Regions from separate parts of the Kiloniella sp. genome, predicted to be linked through region 1. Evidence: riboswitches for the same ligand, from Rfam matches in the RefSeq annotation. Region 1 holds a riboswitch; the other holds the start of a gene.
What was found. A riboswitch is a leader RNA that binds a small molecule or an ion and turns the genes downstream of it on or off. The one in region 1 is predicted to bind cobalamin.
Positions count from the first base shown of each region.

Region 1 (8,139 bases):
TGCCGACAATGAATATGTAATTGAAGGGCTCGCAAGAACCTTTACAAGAGAAGAAAAACCTCTGGAAATTTTAATTGAATGTGACACCGGGGCAAAACGATGTGGTGTTCAGTCAGCACAAGAGGCACTTCACCTCGCACAGCTCATTCACAACACAGCGGGGTTATCGTTAGGTGGGCTAATGACCTACCCTCCAATGGGCAATCAAACTGATGTAAATGATTGGCTCAAAAACACCCGAGATCTATTAATCAAACATGGCATCCCCTGTCCCAAGGTAAGTAATGGCGGAACACCAAATATGTGGCGGTCCCAAGAAGTATCTGTCGCAACAGAACATCGATCAGGCACCTATATCTATAACGATAGATCCCTGATCGAAGCTGGCTTGTGTGCGATTAGTGATTGTGCGGTTACCGTCAAAACAACCATCGTCAGTAAACCAACAAAAGATCGGGCCATCATTGACGCAGGTTCAAAAATGCTGACATCCGACCTATTGGGCATGGAGAGTTTCGGTTTAATCAAAGAAGCACCAGATGCAAAAATCACCAGCCTTAGCGAAGAACACGGCACCCTTGACCTTAGTAACAGCTCATGGTCACCCAAAGTTGGGGATCAAGTTCATATCATCCCCAACCACGTCTGCGTCGTGTCCAATATGGTTGATCATGTATATCTGTTAGAGACAGGAAACATCGTAAAAACACCCGTCCTTGCTCGCGGCTTGGTAACTTAATCAAAATTCTACCCAAATCCTACGGAACACCACAACAAGTCTCTTGAGACGAAAATACTATTGATTGACACACTGACAACTTTAGCATACCAGATATAGATATCGAGGTTCTTTCGAAATTCATTCGGAAGCTAAGAGGGAATTCGGTGCGTGATACAATCGCAATCCCGAAGCTGCCCCCGCAACTGTAAGCAGTTAGCTACTGTCATTTATGCCACTGATGTCATTTTTTGCATTGGGAAGGCGGACAAAAGCATTGATCTGCAAGCCAGGAGACCTGCCCCGATAAAAGTCAATTCCGCGGGCGGGGTGCTCCGATGGTGTTGCTGGCATCATGGACTCTCTGTTCATGTTATCCGCAAATCATTTGGCCCTGTCCTTACACAGACAAAAAAGGCCAATGCATGTCTCTCATAGAATCAAACGAATTACCGGGTGAGGTAATTTCCAGCGCCAATCAAGACACTCCTGTTACTTCTGGTACAGACTACAAAGTGATCCGCCGGAATGGGAAAGTCTCCCCTTTTGAACCCGAAAAAATCACCACCGCGATCACCAAGGCATTTATCGCCATAGAGGGCTCTAATGCTGTTGCCTCCCCTCGGGTTCACGATACCATTCACACCCTCTCGGAAGAGATCACTAAGTCCCTTACTCAAAGAGACACCTCGGGACGTACCTTTCACATCGAAGATATTCAGGACCGGGTCGAGCTCGCATTAATGCGCGGCGGCCACCAGAAGGTTGCACGGGCCTACGTTCTTTATCGTGAAGAAAGAAACAAGGACCGCCAAACTGAAAATAACGCCCCGTCAGAATCACAACGAGACTTTAGTGTCACACAACCAGATGGATCAAAAGTTGACCTAGACCAAAATCGCCTAGAGACCATCATGGCCGAAGCTTGCGATGGATTAAAAAACACCTCTAAAGAAAAGATTTTATCGGAAACAAAACGGAATATTTATGATGGCATCAGTTCTTCTGAACTGGCACTTGCACCAATCCTCGCAGCAAGAACCCTGATTGAAACAGAACCTGAGTATAGCTATGTTTCGGCAAGGCTTTTACTCGACAAACTTCGCACAGAGGTTTTGTCATTTATCTTTGAGCGAAATCAAACAGCAACCCAGAGCGAAATTGCCGATATTTATCCAGATTACTTCCGGGCATATATAAAAAAGGGGCTGACATCAGAACTTTTGGACCCTGAACTCGCTAGATATGACTTAGACCGCTTAAGCGCAGCAATAAAACCAGAACGAGACACGCTCTTTCAATATCTGGGCCTACAAACCCTCTATGATCGTTATTTTCTTCACCAAGATGAAAACCGCATTGAATTGCCACAGGCATTTTTCATGCGGGTCGCCATGGGCCTTGCTCTGCGCGAAACAGATAGAGAAGAAAAAACTATCGAATTTTATGACCTCTTATCCTCGTTTGATTTCATGTGTTCAACCCCCACACTCTTTAACTCGGGCACACAACACCCCCAATTATCATCTTGTTTTTTAACAACCATCTCAGATGACTTAGGGGATATATTCAAGTCGATCAAAGATAATGCACTGCTGGCAAAGTATTCTGGCGGCCTCGGAAATGACTGGACTTCTGTGCGGGGTCTCGGTGCACACATCAAAGGCACAAACGGCGAAAGTCAAGGTGTGGTGCCATTCTTAAAAGTTGCCAATGACACGGCCATTGCTGTGAATCAGGGGGGAAAGCGTAAAGGAGCAGTTTGCGCATACCTTGAAACATGGCATTTGGATATAGAAGAATTTCTCGACTTAAGAAAAAATACCGGAGATGATCGTCGCAGAACCCATGACATGAATACCGCCAACTGGGTCCCCGATCTTTTTATGAAACGTGTCAGGGAAGACGCCTCATGGACTCTTTTCTCGCCTGATGAAACACCGGATCTCCATAATCTCTATGGTCGAGACTTCCAACAAACCTATGAAAATTACGAGACAAAAGCCGAAAACGGGGAACTTCGTGCCCACAAAAAAATACGTGCGATAGATCTATGGCGCCGGATGTTAACAATGCTTTTTGAAACAGGACATCCTTGGATCACCTTCAAGGATCCCTGTAACATTCGGTCACCTCAAAATCACATTGGCGTCGTCCATTCGTCAAATCTTTGTACGGAAATTACACTTAATACTTCCAATGACGAAGTTGCCGTTTGTAATCTGGGTTCTATTAACCTTGCCGCGCATACCACTAAAAACGGTATCGATCATAGCAAGCTAGAGAAAACAACAAAAACAGCGATGCGCTTGCTCGACAACGTCATCGATATCAATTTTTACACCATCCCGGAAGCCCGCAAATCAAATTTGAAACATCGTCCCGTCGGCCTTGGACTAATGGGCTTTCAAGATGCATTGCAAAAACAACGAATTCCATACGGTTCTGATGCTGCAATTACCTTCGCTGACGAAAGTATGGAAGCAATATCCTTTCACACAATAACAGCATCAAGCAATCTTGCTGAAGAAAGGGGAAGCTATGCGAGCTTCAAAGGTTCTCTGTGGTCAAAGGGTATTTTACCACTAGATTCCATGAAACTTCTAGAAGAACAACGCACCAATTTTCAATACAATACCTGCAGCAAACTTGACTGGGAAAAACTTCGAAAGCGCGTCAAAAAAATAGGAATGCGTAATTCAAATACAATGGCAATTGCGCCCACGGCAACAATCTCAAATATCTGTGGCGTTTCCCAATCAATTGAACCTGCCTATCAAAATCTTTTCGTAAAATCCAACATGTCAGGTGAATTCACCGTCGTTAACGCATCTTTGGTAAATGATCTAAAAGCCTTAAATCTTTGGGATGACGTCATGATTTCTGACCTTAAATACTATGATGGCAGCATCGGAGAAATCGACCGCATTCCTCAAGACCTTAAAACCCTCTATGCTACAGCCTTTGAAATTGATTCCGCCTTTTTGATTGAGGCCGCTGCACGAAGACAAAAATGGATTGATCAAGCACAATCTCTAAACCTCTATCTGGCCAATCCCAGTGGGAAAGCTCTTGATGCGCTCTATCAGCTTGCATGGGAACGTGGCCTAAAAACCACCTATTACCTCAGGTCAAAATCAGCAACTCACGTAGAGAAATCCACTCTGAAAGGAACAGATGGGAAACTAAATGCCGTCGCAACAAACATGACAACGCCAATAAGCACAGGGCAAGTTTGTTCGATCGATGATCCAGAATGTGAAGCATGCCAGTAACCGTGCCTCATCAAATAATGAAATAGGGATATAAATATGCTTGATTGGTCGGAACCAACAACCAAATCAAATGCCAAACGAACTCATCCGAGAGGCAATGCACCAACCACAGACACCACTGGTTTGGGGACCATTGACCGCGGAGCTGCACGCGTTTCTGTAGATGACAAGTCAATGATTAACGCTCGTGCTGATGTTAACCAGCTTTTACCGATGAAATACCATTGGGCATGGGAAAAATATCTCTCGGGCTGTAATAATCATTGGATGCCGACAGAAGTTTCAATGCAGGCCGATATTGCGCTTTGGAAATCCAAAGACGGCTTAACACCCGACGAGCGCAAAATGTTAAAGCGTAATCTTGGTTTTTTTGCCGCTTCGGAATCTCTCGTTGCCAATAATATTGTTCTTGCAATTTACCGCCACCTGACAAATCCAGAATGCCGACAGTATCTATTACGGCAAGCCTTCGAAGAAGCGGTCCACACACATACGTTTCAATACATCGTGGAAAGCCTAGGCCTTGAAGAAGGTGAACTATTCAACATGTATCGCGAAGTTCCGTCGATAACAGACAAGGCGGCATGGGCACTGAAATACACGCAAAGCCTTGATGATCCAAACTTTGAAACGGGCACTCCTGAAGCAGACCAGGCCTTTTTAAGAGACCTGATTGCTTTTTATGTCGTTTTTGAAGGTATGTGGTTTTATACAGGGTTTGCCCAAATTTTATCATTGGGTCGCCGGAACAAAATGGTCGGGATAGCGGAACAGTATCAATATATTCTTCGTGATGAGAGCATTCACCTGAACTTCGGTATAGATGTTATCAATCAAATCAAAGCAGAGAACCCTCACCTTTGGACCGAAGAATTTCAACAAGAAGTAAAGGGAATGCTAAAAGAAGCCGCTGAAATTGAAGCAGCTTATGGCCGCGATACAATGCCCAAGGGATTATTGGGCCTGAACGCGCATCTATGCGAACAATATATGCACTTCATCGCGAACCGCAGATGTGGACAACTCGGTTTGGAACAGATCTATCCGGCCACAGAAAATCCGTTCCCCTGGATGTCAGAGGCCATGGACCTAAAAAAAGAAAAAAACTTCTTTGAAACCAGAGTCATTGAATACCAGAATGGCGGCGCACTAAGTTGGGATTAACCCATCCTACACGCGACAACTCGTTGCTATCCGTTATGGGGATTTAAGAAATCCCCATAACTTCTGGTAAAGGTGCCAGTTCAAATCCGGCCTGTTCCAGCCTTTCTTTTACACGACGAGCAATTGCGACTGCTTCGGCAGTATCCCCGTGAACACATACACTATGTATTGGAGTATCAATCCGCTTGCCCGATGGCGTTATAATTTTACCCTCTTGTACAAAAGAGAGAATTTGATCTGCCGATTGTTCAGGGTCATGAATAACGGCATGGGGTTCAGACCTTGGGGTCAAATTTCCGTTCTCCTCATAGGTTCTATCAGCAAAGATTTCGCCGGCCGTGAGCAGACCTAATTCAAGACCAGCCTTACATAAACAAGATCCAGCTGTCGCCAACATGATAAGGGATGAATCAACTGCGGCAATCCCACGCGCTATGGCAAGCGACATTTCCATATCAACAGCCGCCATATTATTGAGCGCACCATGAGGTTTCACATGGGTAACTTTCGTGCCCTGGCTCTTTGCAACGGCCATCAAGGCACCGACTTGATACACGATCATTGCTTCCAATTCAGAAAGCGGAATATACATTTTACGCCGACCAAAGCCCTGTAGATCTGGAAAGGCTGGGTGCGCGCCGATGCTCACACCCTTTTCTTTGGCAGAGCGCGTAACATCAGACATGACTAAGGGGTCACCCGCATGGTAACCACAGGCAATATTGGCTGACCCGATTATATCCAGCATCGCAGTATCATTCCCGATGGAATACATACCAAAGCCTTCGCCCATATCCGCATTTAAATTAATTTTTTCCATGTGTAGTTTCCTCTTGCTGGCTAAGCTTCTAGATGACCGGGGAAATGTCCGGTCAAACTGGCATCAACAACACCGCCGATTAAATTTACTTCATACAAGGCTTTTAGATCCATAACTCCCTCACCAAAATAATCCTGAATAGAGGAGATGGCCCGATCCAGCTCTAATTTCTGTTCTTCACGGGCAGCCTGTGCTTCATCAAGGGAAACGTACTGGAACTTAATATCATTACCCGGCACCAGTTGCCCTAAAAGAGGAAGATCAGATGTAATCACAGCACCAATTTTGGGATAGCCTCCAATTGTCTGGCAATCCACAAACAAGATAATAGGCTGCCCGCTACCCGGTACCTGTATAGCCCCCGGCACTATTCCATCAGAAATAAGGTCACTTCCCTTTTCCGGCAAAGGTTTCAATTCGTCGCCTTCAAGACGAATGCCCATACGATCTACGTCAGAGCTAACCTTATAATTTTGATCCGTGAACTTAGCGATCATGTCATCAGAAAAATAATCATCCTGTGGTCCCGCCATTACACGAATTGTTTCTACCTTTGTTAGCATCGGCGCAGATACAATTTTTTCCAAACCATCCCGTGGGTGCAATAGTCTAACCTTGATAGAATCCCCCGCCTGTAACGGAAGACCGTTTACCCCCCCCAACTTTGCGCGCGCATAGGTCGAGCAACTATCAAGAACCGGGGCTAAATCAAATCCTCCTTCGACGGTTAAATAGCCCGTCGCCCCATTTTTCAGAGGCTCGACAGAAAGGACATCTCCATCGTCAAGCGTGACAGACTGCCAAGGTTTTATCGCAATACTATCGCCACCATCTGCGAGATTAAGTTCGGCGGTTACATCCCCCGCAAGGCCCAGACGTATTCGTCCACCTTCGGCGATTACCTTTGGTCCCAAAAACCGAAATTCTAGCGCCGTTTCAAAGGGGGCATTCCCCACCAAAGCATTCCCCAACCGCAATGACAACGTATCCGCAGCCCCGCTCCTTGGAACACCAAAACCAGCAAATCCTTTGCGGCCCTCGTCTTGAAGAGATGATAAAATACCTGGCGAGAGGATTTTTAGAACAACCGACATCAGCCCTCCCCCTCCATTGTCAAAAAGCTTTGTGGTGCAATACGTTCAGCAGCTAAATCAGCAGCAAGGTCACCATATTCTTCTGTTGTTATTGGTCTGAATTTCACAGCCCCACCCGGAGAGAGCAAACTGGGCTGTGCCCAGGAACTGTCAAAAAAGGGAACTGGGCAACGCGCAATCAAGTGCCATCCCCCAGGGCTTTCCCACGGATACACAGCCGTTTGTTCGTTGGCAATACCAACTGATCCTGCGGGAACCCTCACCCTCGGGCTTGCTCTTCTTGGAAACTGTAGTCGCGCATCAATTTCCCCCATAAAGGCAAAACCGGGCAAAAAACCAATGAGAAAAATATCATAAATAGCCGAACTATGTACATTAATGACTTCCTCTACGGACAGCCCGCTACGCTGTGCAACCTCAGCTAAATCAGGCGCCAACTCCCCCTCGTAACAAACAGGCAAGACCCAGAGCTCCTTGTGTCCATCTTCCTTGTTCAAAGGTTCTTGCGCCAATGCACTTACGTGTTCAACGACATGATTAAAGTTCGCAATATCCGGGTCTAAGCACACCGTCAGGGAACGGCTTGCCGAAATAATATCAAACACACCGGGCAGTCGTCCTTCGTCAACTTCCTGTTCAATACAGCCTCTCAATGCGCGAACAGAGCGCGCACCAATAGCCCCTTTTAGCTTAGGAAATTCAATAGTAAAGGCGCTATCGCCTAATGTCAGGACTCGGATATCCAAATTAGCTCTCTTAGGTTTTTTCTTTATTGAACTACAGCCTTAGATACACATCAACTATAAATCGTTATTGTTTTATTGACTTTTTGTCAACATAACGTCATCGTAAATTTATGCGTTAATGATGACACAGGTATTTTTGGCTCATTAATCACGCTGTATTGCTCAAATCTTCCTGACTTTAAACAGTGAGAATTAAGCCAAAAAGAACGTTTAAGGCCCTGAATATATAAAAAACATCAAGGCCAACACATAGAAACCCCTGGGAGGTTTTAAAAAATGAAACTTTTACGTAACTTCACCGCTGGTGTTGCTGCCCTTGCTA
Region 1 covers NZ_JBLXHT010000009.1:117,590-125,728, forward strand. Annotated here, with positions in the region: gene ACN0QW_RS14730 (D-TA family PLP-dependent enzyme) at 1-739, shown strand, start outside; cobalamin riboswitch at 828-1,039, shown strand; gene ACN0QW_RS14735 (ribonucleoside-diphosphate reductase subunit alpha) at 1,144-3,993, shown strand; gene ACN0QW_RS14740 (ribonucleotide-diphosphate reductase subunit beta) at 4,030-5,157, shown strand; gene ACN0QW_RS14745 (LamB/YcsF family protein) at 5,201-5,977, opposite strand; gene ACN0QW_RS14750 (biotin-dependent carboxyltransferase family protein) at 5,998-7,071, opposite strand; gene pxpB (5-oxoprolinase subunit PxpB) at 7,071-7,817, opposite strand; gene ACN0QW_RS14760 (TRAP transporter substrate-binding protein) at 8,094-8,139, shown strand, end outside.

Region 2 (8,139 bases), on a different contig from region 1:
AGAATCAGGGGGATACCATGAGATTTCGTTCGAAAAATCATATTGGGCCATAGTTCTGATTCAATAATTAAGGCAATATCCGGACGCCAGTTTTTTAAAAAACGTTCAATAGAAAGCGGTAGGTCAAGGGGCACAAACTGATGCATCGCGTATGCTGGAAGCCGTTCTTCCATCAGTCGCGCAGATGTGGCTGTTCCTGTTGTTACAAGGAATTTCAAATCGGGTTGTAATTTGTGAAAAGTTTCGAGTAAGGGTAACATCGACAGAGACTCTCCAACCGATGCCCCGTGTATCCACATCAACTTTTCTTTAGGTTTCGCCAAAGAGGCGTGGCCAAGTTTTTCTGTGTAGCGTGTCGGATGCTCTTTACCGCGGGTTATGCGTTTTGTCAGATGATATTTGACAAGCGGTGTCATAACTGTCGAAACAGAAGAATATAAACCCATAGCTATTTTTGTGCGGAGTGTTGTCATGCACGATGCCCTAACTCAGGTTTAATGTCTTAAGCTGGGTTTTTATTATCTTCTGCTCGTCGTAGAGTGCAAGCGCGCGCTCCCGGCTGGCAGAACCCATTGATTCGCGAAGCTTCGGACTGTTTACTAGCTTGCAGAGCGCGTCCGATAGCTTGGCGGGTTCATTTACTGGCACTAATATGCCGGTTTTCCCATCATCAACTTCTTCTCTTGATCCGCGAATATTTGTTGCCACCACAGGAAGGCCAGTCATCATTGCCTCTATGATCGATCTGGGCATACCCTCACGATGGGATGGAAGGGTGAAGATATCTGCAGCACGCATGATTTGGTTCACGTCATCCCGGTAGCCTAAAAAACGAATGCGTTTTTTTAGTTTCTCATCTGATTTGGCCTGATCCATGGCATCGTCAATGTTGCTAGCATGATCACTTTCAAGTCGGTCACCGACAATCCAGAGGGTTGCGTTGACTTTTTTCATCGCCTCAATCAGTTCAACATAACCTTTTTCCCGGACCAAACGACCAACCATCAGGATAACAGTCTCTTCATCCCTAGCACCAAGTTCTGTTCTAAGGGCTTTTCTGTATGATTTTGGGGCCGCGGGGTAAAACTTGTTTACATCGATACCATTGCCGATGGCGATAATTGTTCCATTCTTACACAGCTTGTGTTTCTTGGCTGTTTCTGCATCTTCCTGTGCTTGTGTGAACAATGTGTCGGTAAAACGGCCAGCCAACCATTCCAGCCCAATGAAGACATTTTTTTTCATCGTTGGCATGTTTTCATGAAAATAAAAACCGTGCGCGGTATAGGCTATTCGAGGAACACCAGCTGCACGGGCTGCAAAGCGAGCTATGAGGGATGCTACTGGTGTGTGTGTGTGAACCAGATCAAAGTTTTCGTTTTTGAAAAAACGAGTCAGATTCTTGAATGATTTTGTGTGTGAGAGCAAATTGAGCGATCGCTCAATTTCTATGGTTTCGACCCTAAAGCCTTCCGCGCGAATTTTTTCAACCAATGGGCCATCGCTGCAGACACCGACAACTTCGTGGCCTGCATCTCGCATTCCCTTCATAAGGGGAAGAAGCATGTGGTAAAGCGAGAAATCGACAGCGCAAATTTGGCAGATTTTCATTCGGTTCCTGCTTATTAATTTCTGAGATAATAGATCCCGGACTAGGGCATCATATAGTTGTCGGGCTCGTACGGAAATGGATTAGTGTAATTATTTCCAAAATTGAGTATCTGACATACCGACTTATTTTAACTGGTGCAATGGTTGAGGGTACTAATTTTGCAAGCTTTTCTTCTTGGGCATTTATAAAAAATTGTTATGTACGACGAGGAATCCTTTAAATTGACACTTTTGCAGGTTTATAAAGACTTACTTAGTTAGGGTGTCTTTTGATCGTCTTACGGGTTTTTGCCATTTAAGATTGTATTGGCAGCTTACTGTATTCCAATATTCTACGGAAGAATTTGCCAGATTTCGTAGAGCAAGGAGCGGTGGTTACTTTGTTTTCGGGCAACTTTTATTGTTTAGGCTTTGTTAATTATGGCATTGTCTAGGCGTTGACCACAAAATAAACACAAGCCTTGCAGGGTTTGTGTCGATAAGGGATAGGCAGCGTTCGCGCTACGAGACAATTATGTTGGGATGTCATCTAGGAATGTACAGGATCGGAGGTTCACTTCGTTATCCATTTTTCTTTGTAACGGCACTTCTTTTAGCTGGATGTAGTAATTTTCCAGGAAAAGACGGGTTCTTTGCAAACAAAAATACTGCGAGCGATACACAGATGCCTGCTGAACCTCAGATTGCTGCGCGCGGCAGTAAAAGGCACGAACCGCAAGTGGTTGCCGAGCTAGAAGTGCCGAAGCCAAACTGGAAGCCGGAAAAAATACCGGATAGACCAGTGCCTTCAGAAAACCTGTTGGCATTGCAAACAGATAGAGATCTCTCTGACAAATCATTATTGGTTACGCCGGAAATTAGCGTCCTACTTGGCATGTCTTTTATTCAGGTTCGTGAAAAATTGGGACAACCCGTATGGATAAGGGACGTCTATCCGGCACGTGTTTGGGGATATGATATCGAAAGCTGTAGTTTACAGATTTTTTTCTATCCGAAACTGGACCAGGCTGGTGATTACAGAGTTCTGGCCTATGAAAGCGGTCTTAATGGTGATGGGTTATCAAAGGTTACGTCGCTCAAAGCCGATGATGAAAAATCGGCTGGTAGCAAGTCCCCTTTGAAGCCGGGTACAATCAGCGAAGAAGATCATGCTGTCGTTCAGGCTTGTTTTCAGAAGATAATGGAAGAAACCAGATCATTAAAAAAAGATGGGGCTGACAATTTGGTGCCTGATTCATGAGGCAGATTGATATCAGCAGAGAAATTTATTTAATGAATTTATGATGTGTGTGACACACTCAAAAGTAATGGAAGTGAAGGCAGGAGATAAAAATGATGGCAGCGACGACGATAGTTGAGACAGCAAGTCCGCGCGTTATTTTGGTTGATGACGACGATCTTTTCCGGGAATCATTGGGATTAAACCTATCTGAAGAGGGATTTAATGTCATTGACTTCGATAACGGTGCTGATGTTCTGAGTTACTTATTAAATGAACCGTCACTTGATCCCATTCTTCTGGATTGGCGTATGCCTGGGTTGGATGGTCTCGCCGTTTTGAGGCGTTTGCGCGAAGCAAGAATGAATAATCCGGTTATTTTCCTCACGATGTTAAGTGATGAAATCTATGAAGAAGCAGCACTTCGTTGGGGCGCGGTTGATTTTATCGATAAATCCAGACGTTTGCCGATCATATTACAGCGTTTGCGATTAATTGCCGAAGGCACAAAGGGGAGTTCATCCTCTCAGGAAGAAGGAAAGGATTCCGGGAACCCATTATCTTCGCGTATCGGTGATCTTGAAATTCGCGAAGACATCATGCGGGCCTATTGGAAAGGTGAACAGCTGGACCTGACGCTAACTGAATTTGCGATTGTTTGTTTCTTGGCAACGGGAATTGGTAACGACGTAAGTTATCGTCAGATATACGATCTTGTGCATGGTAAAGATTTTGTCGCGGGGTATGGTACCGATGGCTACAAGGCTAATGTCCGTTCTTTTATTAAGCGCATACGTAAAAAATTCCGGGAAATAGATGATAGCTTTGAGCATATTGAAAACTATCCCGGTTTTGGTTATCGCTGGCGGAATGATGGTCCGTCAGGTACGGCTTAACTGGTTCGAAGGTTAAATCGTGAAGCACCAAGGCGTGATTATAAACGAAAGCGAACAGAAAGTGCGGCGGTCTGGGGTGAGCCGGGCTGCACATTCCCTGTTTGCGAAATTCGTTATCATGCTTCTGGTGTTTCTTGCTGTTCCGGCCTTATTGTATCAAGAGTTTCGGCAGGCAGATCTTGACCGACAAAATATCGTTCTGACCGCAGTGCGTGAACAAGGGCGGCTTATGGCCGAGAGCTTACGGCCTATGCTGGAAAGCGCCAACCCTTCGATTCTGTTGGATTTACCTGAAGAAATCGAACGTATAGCAACCAAGGGAAATGGCATAAAAGTTTTGTTCCGTCCTGCTGGGGAAGAGGGCGTGCAAGGGGTCTTTTTTGTTGCTTCGGAACCACGCCTCTCGGCAGATGAATTGCGTAAAGAGCGTGAAACGCTGGTTGCTCAGGGTGTCTTTGATAATTTGACGGCCAGCTGTTTGATTGAACGGCCAATGGCGATAAGGCACCTACGGCCCAGTGGTATCGAAGAACTATTGACCTCTATGACAGCGATTAGGACCGATGCCGGATGTTGGGCGGTTATCGCGACGCAATCGGCAGAGGTTTTTCTGGGCTCTTCCATTGGACAACCTTATTGGAAGACACTGGAAGTTCAGATTGCAGCCGCAATTTATTTAGGTATGGCGCTTATTCTTACCATTCTTGTTTTTACCGTTTGGCGTGATTTGATGCGCTTTAGAGATCTTGCTCGTGGAATCCGCGAAGGTAGTGTCGATAAAAGCAGCTTTATGATGAGCAACAAGGTACCTGAACTGGAACCTGTTGCACATGAATTCGATCGGATGACCCATACTTTGCGCGAGTCATCTGATTCTATCCGACGTGCGGCCGAAGACAATGCACATGCTTTTAAGACACCATTGGCGATTATCAGACAAGCGCTTGAGCCCTTGAACAAGACGGTAGAAATAGAAAACAAAAGAGGACGCCGTGCCCTGCAGGTTGTTGAAGAAGCTCTGGATCGCCTGGAAAACCTGGTTTCCACTGCGCGACACCTTGAACATACGTCTGCTGAACTTCTGAATCCGCCCAGAGAAAACATTGATCTTTCCGCACTTCTTCTACGGATGCTTGAGGCTTATAATGTGAGCTTCTCTCAGCAAGGGGTTATCCTGCAAAGCTCAATAGATCATGAAATTTCGGTGCTTGCCGGCGAAGATATGCTGGAAACCATCCTTGAGAATATTATCGATAATGCACTTGAGGTTTCCCCTCGCGGTACGACGGTCACAGTTGATTTGATTAACGGCAAGAAAACGGCTGAACTGGCTGTGCGTGACCGTGGGCCGGGCGTACCTGAAAGTGAGATTGAGCGTATTTTTGAGAGATATGTTTCTTATCGACCGAAAAAAACAGGTCATGATTCTAACAGTGATACAGAGCAGATTAAGGGAGGAAGTTCCTCTCATCACATGGGGATCGGTCTTTGGATCGTCCGTAGAAACGTTGAAGCGATTGGCGGTTATGTTCGGGCTGAAAATCGCCAAGATGGCGGTCTCTCTATTATTGTTTCTCTTCCGCAAAGCGGTGAATAAATAAAGCACCTTCCGAACAAATGTTGCGGCTACTAAGTCGCTTGCTCTATGGATTTTGCCTCACCAGACGTTGCCCCAATGGAATTTGCAAGGGCTGGGTAATATCTGAATAAGGTTAACCCGCGCGTTGCCATATACAGCATCATCGACAACCATAATCCGTGATTTCCCCACATAGGTACTAGAAACCATGCACTGATCAGAAAGATGAGCAGTGATTGTATCATGGCATTCCGTAAAGCAACCGTTCGTGTTGTTCCGATAAATATGCCGTCAAACTGAAATCCTGCCACGCTTATCAGTGGCATAAGTATGGGCCAGTAAATGAACTCTGTGGCGGTTGATCTGACGCTTGATATGTCGGTGAATAAACCGACAATTAACGGCCCAAACAGATAAAAGGTGATAACGAATAGAATGGATGTCAGGAAAGCCATGGCGCTGCTGGCCTTAACTGCGTTTCTGAATTCAATGTTATCGTTTCGCCCTTTTGCGTGCCCGGTTGTGATTTCAGCGGCATGGGCGAAGCCATCTAAGCCATATGCTGAAAAATAGAGGAACTGCATTAACACGGCATTGGCCGCGAGGATCTCATCCCCCATGCCTGCGCCTAATTTTGTGAAATATGCAAACGCAAATATAAGACATAGCGTACGAATAAAGATATCCCGGTTTACGGTGAACAAGGCAAAAATATGAGAACGAAGCCAAACATTCTGCCAGTCAATTTTGTAGGTGAAGAAATTGGACTTCTGTAGAATGATCCACAAACCTACAGTGAAGCCGACACCTTCTGCGATCACTGTTGCTAGCGCGACACCCTCTACCCCCCAGTCAAGTTGTACGACAAAAAACAAATCCAACAGAATGTTCACAGAATTTATTATGACTTGAAGGATAAATGTTAATTTTGGCTCCCCCTTACCAATAAGCCAGCCAATAATGACGTAGTTAGACAGGGCAATAGGCGCACTCCATATCCGTATGGTGCTGTACTGAAAGGCTAGGTTCTGAACCTCTTCACTGCCATCGATCAACGTGATGCACAATTGTAACAGAGGTGTTTGCAAGGCGATGAGGAGGAGCCCAAATAATAACGCAAGGAGTATGGGGCGCAGAAAGGACGCCTGCTGCTCCGGGAAGTTTTGAGCCCCAAAGGCCTGAGATGTAAAACCGACCGTCCCCATTTTCAAAAAGCCAAATCCCCAAAAGAGAAAGCTGAAAATTGTTCCCCCTACGGCCACGCCGCCGATATAAGCAGGGTCTGGTAAATGACCCATAACAGCGGTGTCGACAGCACCCAGTAGGGGGACTGTCAAATTTGATAGAATTAGCGGAACCGCTAAGGCCAGAATGTGTGTGTAATGGGAAGGCAGCTTGGTCAAGAGTTCAGTACTTTGATGTGGAGAGAACGGGATAAAGGAATTGACTTATATCCCATGCTCTATCGTTATCGTACTTTTATTTTAGGCCAAGACAAATTAGTGCATTCAAATATGAGTATTTGAATGGCGGGTTCCCAGACAAATTTTAGACAATCAGGAATGTAATCTGCGCCGGTATTTTGATCCCCGGCGTGTGGTTGCTGCCAGCCGTGATCTTGGAAACTCAGCTGTTTGCTTCAGAAACATAATAGTTTTTGCAGAGCTGTTGTTTGTCTGATCAACAATGTCTTCATAGTGTGACAATAACTGGATGGCTGCTAAAGCAGGGTCGATCTCATTTGGGAGACTCAAAACCCAAGCGAGAATAATGTCTTCGGGTGGCGTGCTGGTTTCTTCATCCATCATAAGCATCTGATGAATGATAGATTTAGGATCATTTGTGGAATTAGAAGGAACTGTCGCAGAAGCGAAAGATAGTGTAGAGGCGTGACTCGTCATTGCATTTTCTCCTCCGGTGCACCCCGCCCGGGTTAATGGTTGATAAATGCGATGGCAGGTCTCCTGGCTCGTGGATCAACGATATCTATCCGTCCTTCCCAGCCTTATCTAGGCCAGTGGGTCATAAGATAATATCTCATCACTTACAGTTGCGGGGGCAGCTTTGGAGTCAGTCTTACAGACTTCACCAAATTCCCTTTTCATCCCATAGGGGGAACCTCGCGATTTAAAGTAAAGCTACTTTACTGGAATGGGGTATGTCAATTGATTGAATTTGGTGTTCCTGTCGCCATTAAGTTTGGCAGGATTTCTATGAATTGGTTTCAAATTTTTTAAAAAGAATCCTCGTGGCTATTGAGCGCCCGATTATTTTTGTTGTAACGGGTTTTTGCGAAGCACTTTCCACATTTTCTGTTAGGGCAAGCTTTTCTGATGAGGGTGCTGCCGAGGTTGTTTTTTTACGCGAACTCGTTTTGGGAAGGTTACCGCCGAGTGTCGGCGTCGATCCTGTTGGCTTCAAATGGGACACTTCAACGCCGCCAGGATTTCTAGCGTGATTTTTTTCGGATTGAGTATTTTTCTTTTGTTGTCGAGCAATCTTTTCTTGAGCTCGTTTTTCAAGAGATGCGAGGCGAAGTTCTTTATTTATACGGTGTTTTTCGTCGCGCCAGGCGGTTAATACCTTGCGGCGATAAGGTGTGCTGTATTTCTGGTTGTAAGAATGATACCTGCCAACAGCTGATGTCCATGACGGGGATTTTCCGCGCAGTTCAACAAGAAACTTGGCCGCGTAGGCAATGTTTGTGGGGGGATCGAAAGCGGCCTCCAATGATTTGAAAGCTTTGGCATGGTGGTACAAATTAACCTGCATGCAGCCGACGTCGATATTCTTGACTCCTTTAGCCTTGAGTTTTTTTACCTCAGCAATCGCGG
Region 2 covers NZ_JBLXHT010000001.1:430,575-438,713, forward strand. Annotated here, with positions in the region: gene ACN0QW_RS02065 (3-deoxy-D-manno-octulosonic acid transferase) at 1-473, opposite strand, end outside; gene ACN0QW_RS02070 (glycosyltransferase family 4 protein) at 484-1,611, opposite strand; gene ACN0QW_RS02075 (hypothetical protein) at 2,147-2,851, shown strand; gene ACN0QW_RS02080 (response regulator transcription factor) at 2,944-3,726, shown strand; gene ACN0QW_RS02085 (sensor histidine kinase) at 3,746-5,323, shown strand; gene ACN0QW_RS02090 (MATE family efflux transporter) at 5,356-6,708, opposite strand; gene ACN0QW_RS02095 (hypothetical protein) at 6,862-7,206, opposite strand; cobalamin riboswitch at 7,242-7,442, opposite strand; gene ACN0QW_RS02100 (transglycosylase SLT domain-containing protein) at 7,517-8,139, opposite strand, start outside.
Region 2: another riboswitch for cobalamin. It lies ahead of ACN0QW_RS02095 (hypothetical protein); the one in region 1 lies ahead of ACN0QW_RS14735 (ribonucleoside-diphosphate reductase subunit alpha).